Regions from separate parts of the Mangrovibacter sp. MFB070 genome, predicted to be linked through region 1. Evidence: predicted binding sites of a transcription regulator. Region 1 holds the regulator's gene; the other holds the start of a gene.

What was found. Region 1 encodes PurR, which represses purine synthesis genes. Its sites were predicted from a motif close to CANGCAAACGTTTGCNTG; they were not measured.
Region 2: a site for PurR is predicted at 2,440-2,457, ahead of gcvT (glycine cleavage system aminomethyltransferase GcvT). Genes of this name have one in related genera too.

What each region holds. Positions count from the first base shown of each region.
Region 1 covers NZ_JJMI01000022.1:526,966-532,279, reverse strand. Annotated here, with positions in the region: gene sodB (superoxide dismutase [Fe]) at 1-210, shown strand, start outside; gene DT73_RS11760 (MFS transporter) at 275-1,441, opposite strand; gene DT73_RS27075 (YnhF family membrane protein) at 1,713-1,802, opposite strand; gene purR (HTH-type transcriptional repressor PurR) at 2,095-3,120, shown strand; gene punR (DNA-binding transcriptional activator PunR) at 3,117-4,046, opposite strand; gene punC (purine nucleoside transporter PunC) at 4,154-5,314, shown strand, end outside.
Region 2 covers NZ_JJMI01000002.1:176,263-181,576, forward strand. Annotated here, with positions in the region: gene gcvP (aminomethyl-transferring glycine dehydrogenase) at 1-779, opposite strand, end outside; gene gcvH (glycine cleavage system protein GcvH) at 854-1,243, opposite strand; gene gcvT (glycine cleavage system aminomethyltransferase GcvT) at 1,264-2,361, opposite strand; gene ubiI (FAD-dependent 2-octaprenylphenol hydroxylase) at 2,767-3,975, opposite strand; gene ubiH (2-octaprenyl-6-methoxyphenyl hydroxylase) at 3,984-5,162, opposite strand; gene pepP (Xaa-Pro aminopeptidase) at 5,159-5,314, opposite strand, start outside.

The sequences.
Region 1 (5,314 bases):
TGGCTGGTTAAACAAGCAGATGGCAGCCTGGCTATCGTTTCCACTTCTAATGCCGGCACTCCGCTGACTGCAGGCGCGACACCATTACTGACTGTTGATGTGTGGGAACACGCCTATTACATTGACTACCGTAATTCTCGCCCTAACTACCTGGAGCACTTCTGGGCTCTGGTAAACTGGGAGTTTGTTGCGAAGAACCTCGCTGCGTAATCGTACTAACAGTAAAAAGCGAAGCCTGTGCTTCGCTTTTTTTGGGGCGGGGAAAAGAATGACTTCAGTCAGTTGTTTCACAAACACGGTTATCCGCCTGGCGGTTAATCAATACCAGTAGCAACCCTGTTGCGGCAACTATAGCCCCCATAACGGGTACAGTACTGTAACCCAGGCCCGCAGTTATTACCCCACCACCAGCTGCTGCCCCCAGCGCATTCCCCAGGTTAAAAGCACCAATATTAACTGATGAGGCAAGACCCGGCGCTTCACTGGCAACACGCATTACTCGCATCTGTAAAGGCGGAACGACGCCAAAGGTTGCCGCCCCCCAAACGATCATCATCAATGCGGCTCCGGCATGGCTTTTACCCACCAGCGGCACCAGTGCCATACTGGCAATCAGCAGCACCAGGAAACCAACCAGCGTGCCAGTAACCGATTTATCCGCTAACCGCCCGCCCCAGTAGTTCCCAATAGAAAAACCAACACCGACCAGCACCAGCATGGCAGTGACAAACCCAGGTGTTGCGCCTGTAATGGTTTCCAGTACCGGGGCAATATAGGTGTACAGCGTGAACATCGCACCGGCACCCAATACCGTTGTAAGCAGTGCCGCCAGTACCTGCGGCCGGGCAAGAACCTTCAACTCCTTCGCCACATCCGGCCTGTGGCCTTTGATACTTGCCGGAATAGTCATAAACAAACTGAACATAGCTACCAGCCCCAGCGCACCGATCCCCAGGAAAGCCATACGCCAGCCAATATACTGCCCAAGCCAGGTTGCCGCGGGCACCCCACCAATATTGGCAATTGTCAGCCCCATAAACATTGTTGCAACAGCGCTGGCCTGCTTATTCGCGGGGACGACACTGGCAGCCACCACAGCCCCAAGTCCAAAAAATGCTCCATGGTTCAGGCTGGTTATCACACGGGCAAACATCAACATGCCATAATCCGGAGCCACAGCAGAAAGCACATTACCCAAAGTAAAAATACTCATCAGAAAAACCAGGGCGTTTCGCCGTGAATAACGAGATAACAACAAGGTCATCAGTGGAGCCCCAACCATTACCCCAACGGCATAGGCGCTAATCAGCATGCCGGCAGCGGGAATCGACACATGAACCCCTTCAGCAATAACCGGCAACAGCCCCATAGGTGAAAACTCAGTGGTACCAATCCCAAAGGCCCCTATCGCCAGGGCAAGTAATGGCAAATTGACTTTCATCACTACCTCAATTTTTAGCCTGCGCAAAAAAGCGCGGGCAAAGACAAAAAAGATGAAAACATGATGTCAGTCACACTTCACTTTGAAAAGTGGCAATAGTGATAATAGAGTTTTGCTAAATGGTAAAGAATCAGTGTGGCAGTAAAGAAAATAGCAGGAAGGGAGAAAGGACAACAGCCAGGCGACAGTGTATTAGCAGGCCCTTAGACAGGCACCAAAACTAACAACGCCATCACCTGAGCGATGCTAACTGCGTGAAGCAGTACAGGCCTTAATGCAGGATGGCAATCAGCGCCGTTGCAACAATCAGACCTAAGGTAATAACAGTCGTAGTCAGTGAATATCTCAATTCAGTTGGCATGATTAATTCCTTATTCCCTGTAAAAAGTGGGTGTAGATCATTTTTACACAGTTTGGCCGTAAAATCCTTAAAGATTTAGTTTGATATGTGCTTTAGCACTTCCACTTTTACTCAATATAAGACAAAATCGCACGCTGACTTATTACGTACCGGCCACTATCCCCTCCTTTTCGTTTAATGTCGCAATCCCGGCATGCTGGCAACCCAATTCGTTGCTTACAGGGGTAAGCCCAGGCAAACGTTTAACCAATTAGTTTTCAGGAGTTTAGGATATGGTCTGGAGTGACATCGAATGGCAACTATAAAAGACGTCGCGAAACGCGCAAACGTTTCCACTACAACCGTATCACACGTTATTAACAAAACGCGTTTTGTTGCGGAAGACACCCGTAATGCGGTGTGGGCAGCAATCAAAGAGCTGCATTATTCACCCAGCGCGGTAGCCCGCAGCCTGAAGGTGAACCACACAAAATCAATTGGCCTGCTTTCTACCAGCAGTGAAGCTCCCTATTTCGCTGAGATTATTGAAGCGGTGGAGAACAGCTGTTTCGCCAAAGGCTACACTCTGATTCTCGGCAATGCGCACAATAACTTTGAAAAGCAGCGTGCCTACCTGTCCATGATGGCGCAAAAGCGTGTCGATGGCCTGTTAGTTATGTGTTCAGAATACCCCCAGGAACTGCTTTCTATGCTGGAAGAGTACCGCCACATTCCGATGGTGGTTATGGACTGGGGTGAAGCACGGGCAGATTTTACCGACTCGGTCATTGATAACGCCTTCGAAGGCGGTTACATGGCTGGCCGGTATTTGGTCGAACGCGGGCACCGGGAAATTGGCGTGATATCAGGCCAACTGGAACGTAACACAGGTTCAGGGCGGCTTTCCGGCTTCATGAAAGCAATGAACGAAGCCGGTATCAATGTCCCTGAGTCATGGATTGTTCACGGCGATTTCGAACCTGAATCCGGCTACAACGCCATGCAGCAAATTCTTACCTGCCCGCAGCGGCCTACAGCTGTGTTTTGTGGCGGAGATATTATGGCGATGGGTGCTATTTGCGCGGCAGACGAAATGGGGCTGCGTGTGCCACAGGATATCTCGATTATTGGGTACGATAACGTGCGCAACGCGCGTTACTTTACCCCGGCACTGACCACCGTTCACCAGCCCAAAGATTCTCTCGGCGAAACGGCATTTAATATGCTGCTCGACAGAATTATCAATAAGCGCGAGGAGTCTCAGACAATTGAGGTTCATCCCCGCCTGATTGAACGCCGTTCAGTGGCCGATGGCCCGTTCAGAGATTATCGCCGTTAATCACCTTGCGGGAGCTGGCCTGGCTCCCGCAACCACTCACTGTTCAGTGTGCTGCTGTCGCCCAGGTAATCCAGTACCCACTGTAAAGCCGGTGAGGCATCACTTTGCCGCCATGTCAGGCAACAAGCCGAGTCCGGGTAAGGGTTTTCAAGTTGCACGCTGACCCATTCCCCGCGGTCAATAAACGGCTGCGCCATATGTGCCGGAACCATGCCGATACCGATGCTGTCACTCAGGCAGGCGAAACCACACTGCCAGTCTGGTACCACTATCCGGCGCTGATTACTGAGTTGCCAGGTTATCCTTTTCGGTAGTTCACGCGATGTATCTTCCAGAACCAGAGACGGCCACTGGCGAAGTATGTCATCACCAATTGCACCGTTTATCTGCGCAAGCGGATGCGATGCCGCAACCACACAGCACCATGCCAGGCTACCCATATCACGAAAGCCGTAACGCCCACCAACAGGCACAGCCTGGGTCGCGCCAATTGCCAGTTCTACCCGGCCATCAGCCAGTGCATCCCACACACCATTGAACACTTCCGGCCGCACATGCAATTCCACATCCTGGAAATGGTGATAAAAATCTTGTACCAACTGACGGGTTCTTGCCGGGCGAACGATGGTGTCAACCGCAATCGCCAGTGAACCACGCCAGCCATTCGCTATTTGCTGGCACTGCAGGCGCGTTTCATGCATTTTTTTGATAACACTGCGGCCCTCCTGCAAAAAACAGCGCCCGGCGGGGGTCAGTTCTACATCTTTATGGCGGCGTTCAAACAGCTCGACCGACAGCCAGGATTCCAGTTGCCGCACCGTATAACTGATTGCCGAAGGGACACGGTGCAACTCCTGTGCCGCACCAGTAAAACTGCCATTACGAGCCACGGCATCCACCACTTCAAGCGCATATTCTGACCACATAACCTGCCTGCAAAATTTTTGAAAGGAACATCCAAATTTTAGCGTTTCACAACGGCGGATGCACTTTTTACACTCACGCCACGAATTTTGTTATATCAGGATTGACCATGAGCGCCTCTCGCCTCTTTATTACCTGGCTTGCCGGACTTAGCATGCTGGGCTTTTTAGCAACCGATATGTACCTGCCTGCATTTAGTGCCATTCAGGTTTCACTGGGGGCTCCCCCGTCGGCCATCAGCGCCAGTTTGAGTGTGTTTCTCGCCGGTTTTGCTCTGGCTCAATTAATTTGGGGCCCGCTTTCTGACCATTTTGGCCGCCGCCCTGTTCTGTTAAGCGGGCTGGTGATTTTTGCACTGAGTTGTGCCGGGATTTTTTTCGTCACTTCGCCAACCGCATTTCTGGTATTGCGGTTTATTCAGGCGGTTGGGGTGTGTTGCGCAACAGTAAGTTGGCAGGCGCTGGTTACTGACCGTTTCTCCGGGCAGCAGGCGAATCGTGTTTTTGCCACTATCATGCCTCTGGTTGCGCTTTCCCCGGCACTGGCTCCTCTTGCCGGTAGCTGGGTACTGCGCCATTTTGACTGGCAGGCGATATTCGCCTGCCTGCTGCTCATCACACTTTTGCTGATTTTACCCCTCTGGCATTACACCAGTGCACAACGCCCACAACGTACAGCGCATTCTCAACCCACCCTTTATTCCTCTTTGCTGCGCCATAAAGGGTATTGTGGGAATGTCATTATTTATGCAGCCTGCTCAGCCAGCTTTTTCGCCTGGCTCACGGGTTCCCCCTTTATTCTTCACCAAATGGGTTATGAGCCTGAAGCAATTGGACTGAGTTACGTACCACAAACTCTGGCTTTTTTGCTGGGCGGTTTTGGTTGCCGTAGTGCACTGAAAAAGTGGCAAGGGCAGCAAATGCTACCCTGGTTGTTGGGGATATTTGCTGTGAGTGTGTCCGCTGTTTTTGGTGTCTCGCTGACCACATCCCCTTCTTTGACCAGCCTGCTGGCACCCTTCTGCCTGATGGCGCTGGCAAATGGTGCAATTTACCCTATTGTCGTTGCACAGGCTCTGCAGCCGTTTTCCCAGGCTGCCGGGCGGGCCGCTGCATTACAAAACGCCCTTCAGTTAGGCTTGTGTTTCCTGGCAAGCCTGCTGGTTTCCATGATGGTATCCACACCCCTGATAGCCACCACCAGCATTATGTTAAGCACACTGGTTCTGGTTTGGGTAGGTTACCAGTTACAGGCAATCGCCATTGCCAAA
Region 2 (5,314 bases), on a different contig from region 1:
TTACCTGGTGCCGTCAGCATGACCAGCGCCATAATATCCGCCGCAACGCTCACCACGATATTACGCTGGTTCAGTTGCGCGATTAAGTCGCCGTAATTATGCACTTCTCCAGTGGTACCCACCTGCTGCAGTAACACACCAAAGATGCCGGGCAATTCCAGCACTTTATCTGCGTCATCCACCACAACCTCAAAACCAAAGGTTTCTGCGCGAGTACGGACAACATCCAGTGTTTGCGGATGGACATCACTGGCGACAAAAAAGCGGTTAGCATTCTTGAGCTTACTGACGCGTTTCGCCATTGCCATAGCTTCTGCGGCCGCAGTCGCTTCATCCAGCAAAGAAGCAGACGCCATGTCCATACCGGTGAGGTCGAGTGTTACTTGCTGGAAATTCAGCAACGCTTCCAGGCGCCCTTGAGAAACTTCTGGCTGATACGGAGTATAAGCCGTATACCAGCCCGGGTTTTCCAGCATATTACGCAAAATAACAGGTGGAGTATGAACCGCCGTATACCCCATACCGATAAACGAACGGAAACGCTTGTTGCGGCTGGCAATTGCTTTTAATTCAGCCAGCGCCTGCGCTTCGGTAGCCGCTTCACCAATATAAGGTGGTTGTGCCAGTTGAATATCTTTGGGCACAATCTGCCCGGTCAGCGCATCCAGTGAATCGGCACCAACTGCAGCGAGCATGGCCTGCTGTTGATCAGGCGACGGGCCAATATGGCGACCGATAAACGCTTCATTGTTTTCCAGTTGGCTTAAGGTCTGGGTCATGGGCGGTATTTCCTGAAACGAAACTTACGATAAGTAGATAGCTACAGGGCTGGCAGGTTACCAGCCCCCGGGTTTTACTCGTCTTCCAGCAGAGCCTCATAGGCTTCTGCATCCAGCAGCGCATCAATCTCAGAGGCATCGCTGGCTTTAATTTTGAAAATCCAGCCATTGCCATAAGGCTCGCTGTTGACCTGCTCCGGGCTGTCATTCAGCTCTTCGTTAACAGCAACAATTTCACCGCTTACTGGTGCATAGATGTCTGAAGCAGCTTTAACAGATTCAGCAACGGCGCAGTCATCACCTGCGCCAACAGTGGCACCCACTTCCGGCAGATCAACAAACACCATATCGCCCAGCAGCTCTTGCGCGTGTTCGGTAATACCTACGGTGTAAGTACCATCCTCTTCTTTACGCAGCCACTCATGCTCTTTGGTGTATTTCAGCTCATTAGGCACATTGCTCATAATTCTCTCCTGATAAAAATTTACTGAGCCACCGGTTTACCGGCGCGAACAAAAATCGGTTTAGTAACATGCACCGGCATTTCCCGGTTACGGATCTGAACAACCGCTGTGCTGCCAATCCCCGCCGGCACACGTGCCAGTGCAATACTGTAGCCTAAGGTCGGAGAAAAAGAGCCGCTGGTGATAACACCTTCGCGAGCAGTGCCCTCGGTGTCGGTGAAACGAACAGGCAAACCACCACGCAGTACACCTTTTTCTGTCATCACCAGGCCAACCAATTGTTCGGTTCCGTGCAGGCGTTGAGCTTCCAGAGCATCGCGCCCGATAAAGTCACGGTCTTCAGGTTGCCAGGCAATAGTCCAGCCCATATTTGCAGCCAGGGGAGACACGCTTTCATCCATTTCCTGGCCATATAAATTCATTCCGGCTTCAAGGCGCAGGGTATCCCGGGCTCCCAGGCCACAAGGTTTTACCCCGGCCTTAACCAGCTGTTCCCAAAAATCTGCGGCCTGCGCTGCCGGCAGTGCAATCTCATACCCTGCTTCACCGGTATAACCGGTTGTTGCAATGAAAAAATCCCCGGACTGAACGCCAAAGAAAGGTTTCATGCCCGCAACAGCCTGTTGCTGTTGTGCAGTAAACAAAGTTGCCGCTTTCTGCTGTGCATTCGGGCCCTGTACGGCAATCAGTGACAAGTCATCGCGCACACTGATATCAATGCTGTAAGAGGCTGCCTGTTGATGGATCCAGGCGAGATCTTTTTCACGGGTTGCAGAGTTGACGACCAGGCGGAACCAGGAGTCGGAGAGAAAATAGACAATCAGATCGTCGATGACACCCGCTGAGGCGTTAAGCATCCCGGTATACAGTGCTTTGCCTGGCTGGGTCAGCTTCGCGACATCATTCGCCAGCAAATAACGCAAGAATTCACGGGTACGTTCGCCATGAAGATCGACAATTGTCATATGCGACACATCAAACATCCCGGCATCCGTGCGCACGGCGTGGTGTTCATCAATTTGCGAGCCATAATGCAGTGGCATCATCCAGCCATGGAAATCCACCATGCGCGCGCCGCACTGCTTATGCTGCTCAAACAACGGAGTTTGCTGAGTCATGTTGTCCTCTTCAGTAATAGCCCGCAATTGCGGAACGTTTACGTCTGGCCAGGGGAAAACAATGCCCTGATGAGCCCCGACGCAAACGTTATCTTTTGCCTGAACTTACCACTGAAAAGCACGCTTAACCATAAGGTAAAATGAGTCATCAGTTTATCTTATGAGTGTTTTTAACAACACAACCACCAGTTAATTAAACTGGATTAACCACAAAAACATAAAATTTTCTCCAGCTTTTGCGTACCCGTTTCCGATTTTAATGATATTAATCTCCAAATACTCAGGGAAACACGAAATTCAGGAAAAAATTCGGATAAATAAAACTAATCTGAAAAAAGCAGTGAAATTAGAATATTTCAAATGAAAGGTGCGCCGATTTACAAACCGTAAACACGGCGCAGATGATCAGTCACGCAACCATTGGGGTAAATTATCAAGCCCCATGGCCTGGCGAATAATGCGGGGTTTAACACCGGGTAAAGTGTCGGCGAGTTTCAGGCCAACATCACGTACCAGTTTCAGTGCCGGGTTGGTTCCTGCAAACAATTCACGGAAGGATTGCATGCCAGCCAGCATCAGTGCGGCATTGTATTTACGCTGCCTTTCATAGCGTTTCAGGTACAGATACTGGCCAATATCTTTTCCCTGCTGGTGCAAACGCCGTAATTCCCCTACCAGCTCAGCCGCATCCATGAAGCCCAGGTTCACACCCTGGCCGGCAAGTGGGTGAATCGTGTGTGCTGCATCGCCTACCAAAGCCAGCCGGTGAGCAGCAAACTGCCGCGCATAACGCCCGGTAAGAGGGAAACACTGGCGGTCACTGCTCAGCTCACAGCGCCCCAGGCGCAGATCAAAGGCAATGCTCAGCTCGCGGTTGAACAGTTCAGGGGCCGCATCCTGCATTTCACGGGCTTTATCGGGCGGCAATGACCAAACAATAGAACACAAATGAGGATCGTTAAGCGGCAGAAAAGCCAGAATGCCATCGCCATGAAATACCTGGCGAGCAACAGCCTGATGAGGCTCCTGAGTACGAATAGTGGCAACCAGGGCATGGTGCCGGTAATCCCAAAAGGTGAGCGGGATATTCGCCTGGTTACGCAACCAGGAGCGTGCGCCATCAGCTCCGACAACCAGCCGGGCAGTGAGCATCTCCCCATCTTTGAGTGTAATAAATGCCTCATTTTCACCCCAGGCAACTGAATTCACTTCAGCCGGGGCATAAAGCGATACATCTGCCGAGTGCTCAGCCTGTTGCCACAACGCCTGGTTTATTACGCTATTCTCGATGATATAACCCAGCGCATGCTCACCCGCAGTGCGGTCATCAAAGGCTATGTGCCCAAAACTGTCTTTTTCCCACACTTCCATGCCGTGCCATTCACTGGTGCGCTGTGGTGCCATTCGCTCCCAGGCTCCCAGGCGTCGCAGTAATTTCTCGCTGGCAGCATTGATTGCCGAAACACGCAACGCTGGAGGCGCAGACGCATCAACTGGCTGGCATGGCTGATTTTCCACCACAGCAACCCGCAGCCCACTGCCTTGCAAACCGCAGGCTACGGCCAGCCCAACCATCCCACCGCCAATAATGGCGACATCCACACTCTGAACCATAATGCTCCTTACCGAATCACCCAGCCCAGGGTGCGTTTTGCCAGCGCCTCACGCACTGGCGCCAGGATATCCATCGCCATTAAACCTATGTTGCGCCCAACAACCAGCGGCCCCCATTGGTTGGCAAACAAGTGAACCAACCCGTCAGTGACGCCAATTGTCGCCGCCCTGTCAGGTGAACGGCGCGCATTATAGCGTGCCAGCACCGCACATGAGCCAGGGTCCTGATGCTGATTAAACGCACTGGCAAATTCTTCAGCCAGCGACATCACATCGCGCATGCCCAGATTAAAACCCTGCCCGGCAATGGGGTGCATTGTTTGTGCGGCATTACCCACAGCAACAACGCGGTGTGAAGTAGCGGCCACTGCCGTAGTTAAGCGAAGTGGGTATGCGCTGCGCTCACCGGCATGGCAAATGCGGCCCAGCCGCCAGCCAAAGGCGCGCTGAAGTTGTGCGCAAAACTGCTCATCACTCCAGCTCATCACCTCAGTTTGTTGTGACAATGGGTGGCACCAGACCAGTGAACTGCGCCCACCAGACATCGGCAGCATCGCCAGTGGCCCATTGGCAGTGAAACGTTCAAAAGCCCGGCCATCTGGTGAACATGCGGTTGTTACGTTCGCGATAACAGCGACTTGTTGGTAGTCATCTTGTTGCCAGGCAAGGCCACAAGCTTTACCAACAGCAGACAGTGTGCCATCTGCAGCAACCAGTACTTTGCCCACGACTGTTGTTTGGTTATCCAGCGCCACCGTAACGCTGTCAGTGCTACGGGTTACCGACTCAACCCGTGCCGGGCAATGCAGCGTCACTCCTGGGGCATTGCGCAATAACCGAAACAGGCGAACCCCGGCATCATGCAGCTCTATAACATGGCCCAGTTCAGTAATGCCATAATCTTCAGCCTGCAGTGTCACAAAACCGGCATGACCACGGTCACTAACCTGAACTTGTGTCAGTGGCGTTGCGCAATCTTGCAATGCCTGCCACACCCCAAGTTTTGCTAACTGTGTTGAAGTCCCCTTTGCCAGGGCAATAGCCCGGGCATCAAACCCCGGGTGCTGACTGGCATCGGGAGTACGGGCCTCTATCAGATGAACAGGCAACCTGCCCTGAGTCAGGGTGGAGATAGCCAGCGCCAGAGTTGCGCCGATCATTCCGCCCCCTGCGATCACAATACTCATGAGTGTGATGCCGCCATTAGCGCTTCGATATCATCTGCGGATTTCACCACACTGGCAGTCAGGTTTTCGTTCCCGGTGGCAGTAATCACAATGTCATCTTCGATACGAATACCAATGCCCCGGTAGATTTCCGGTACGTCTGCATCTGGCGC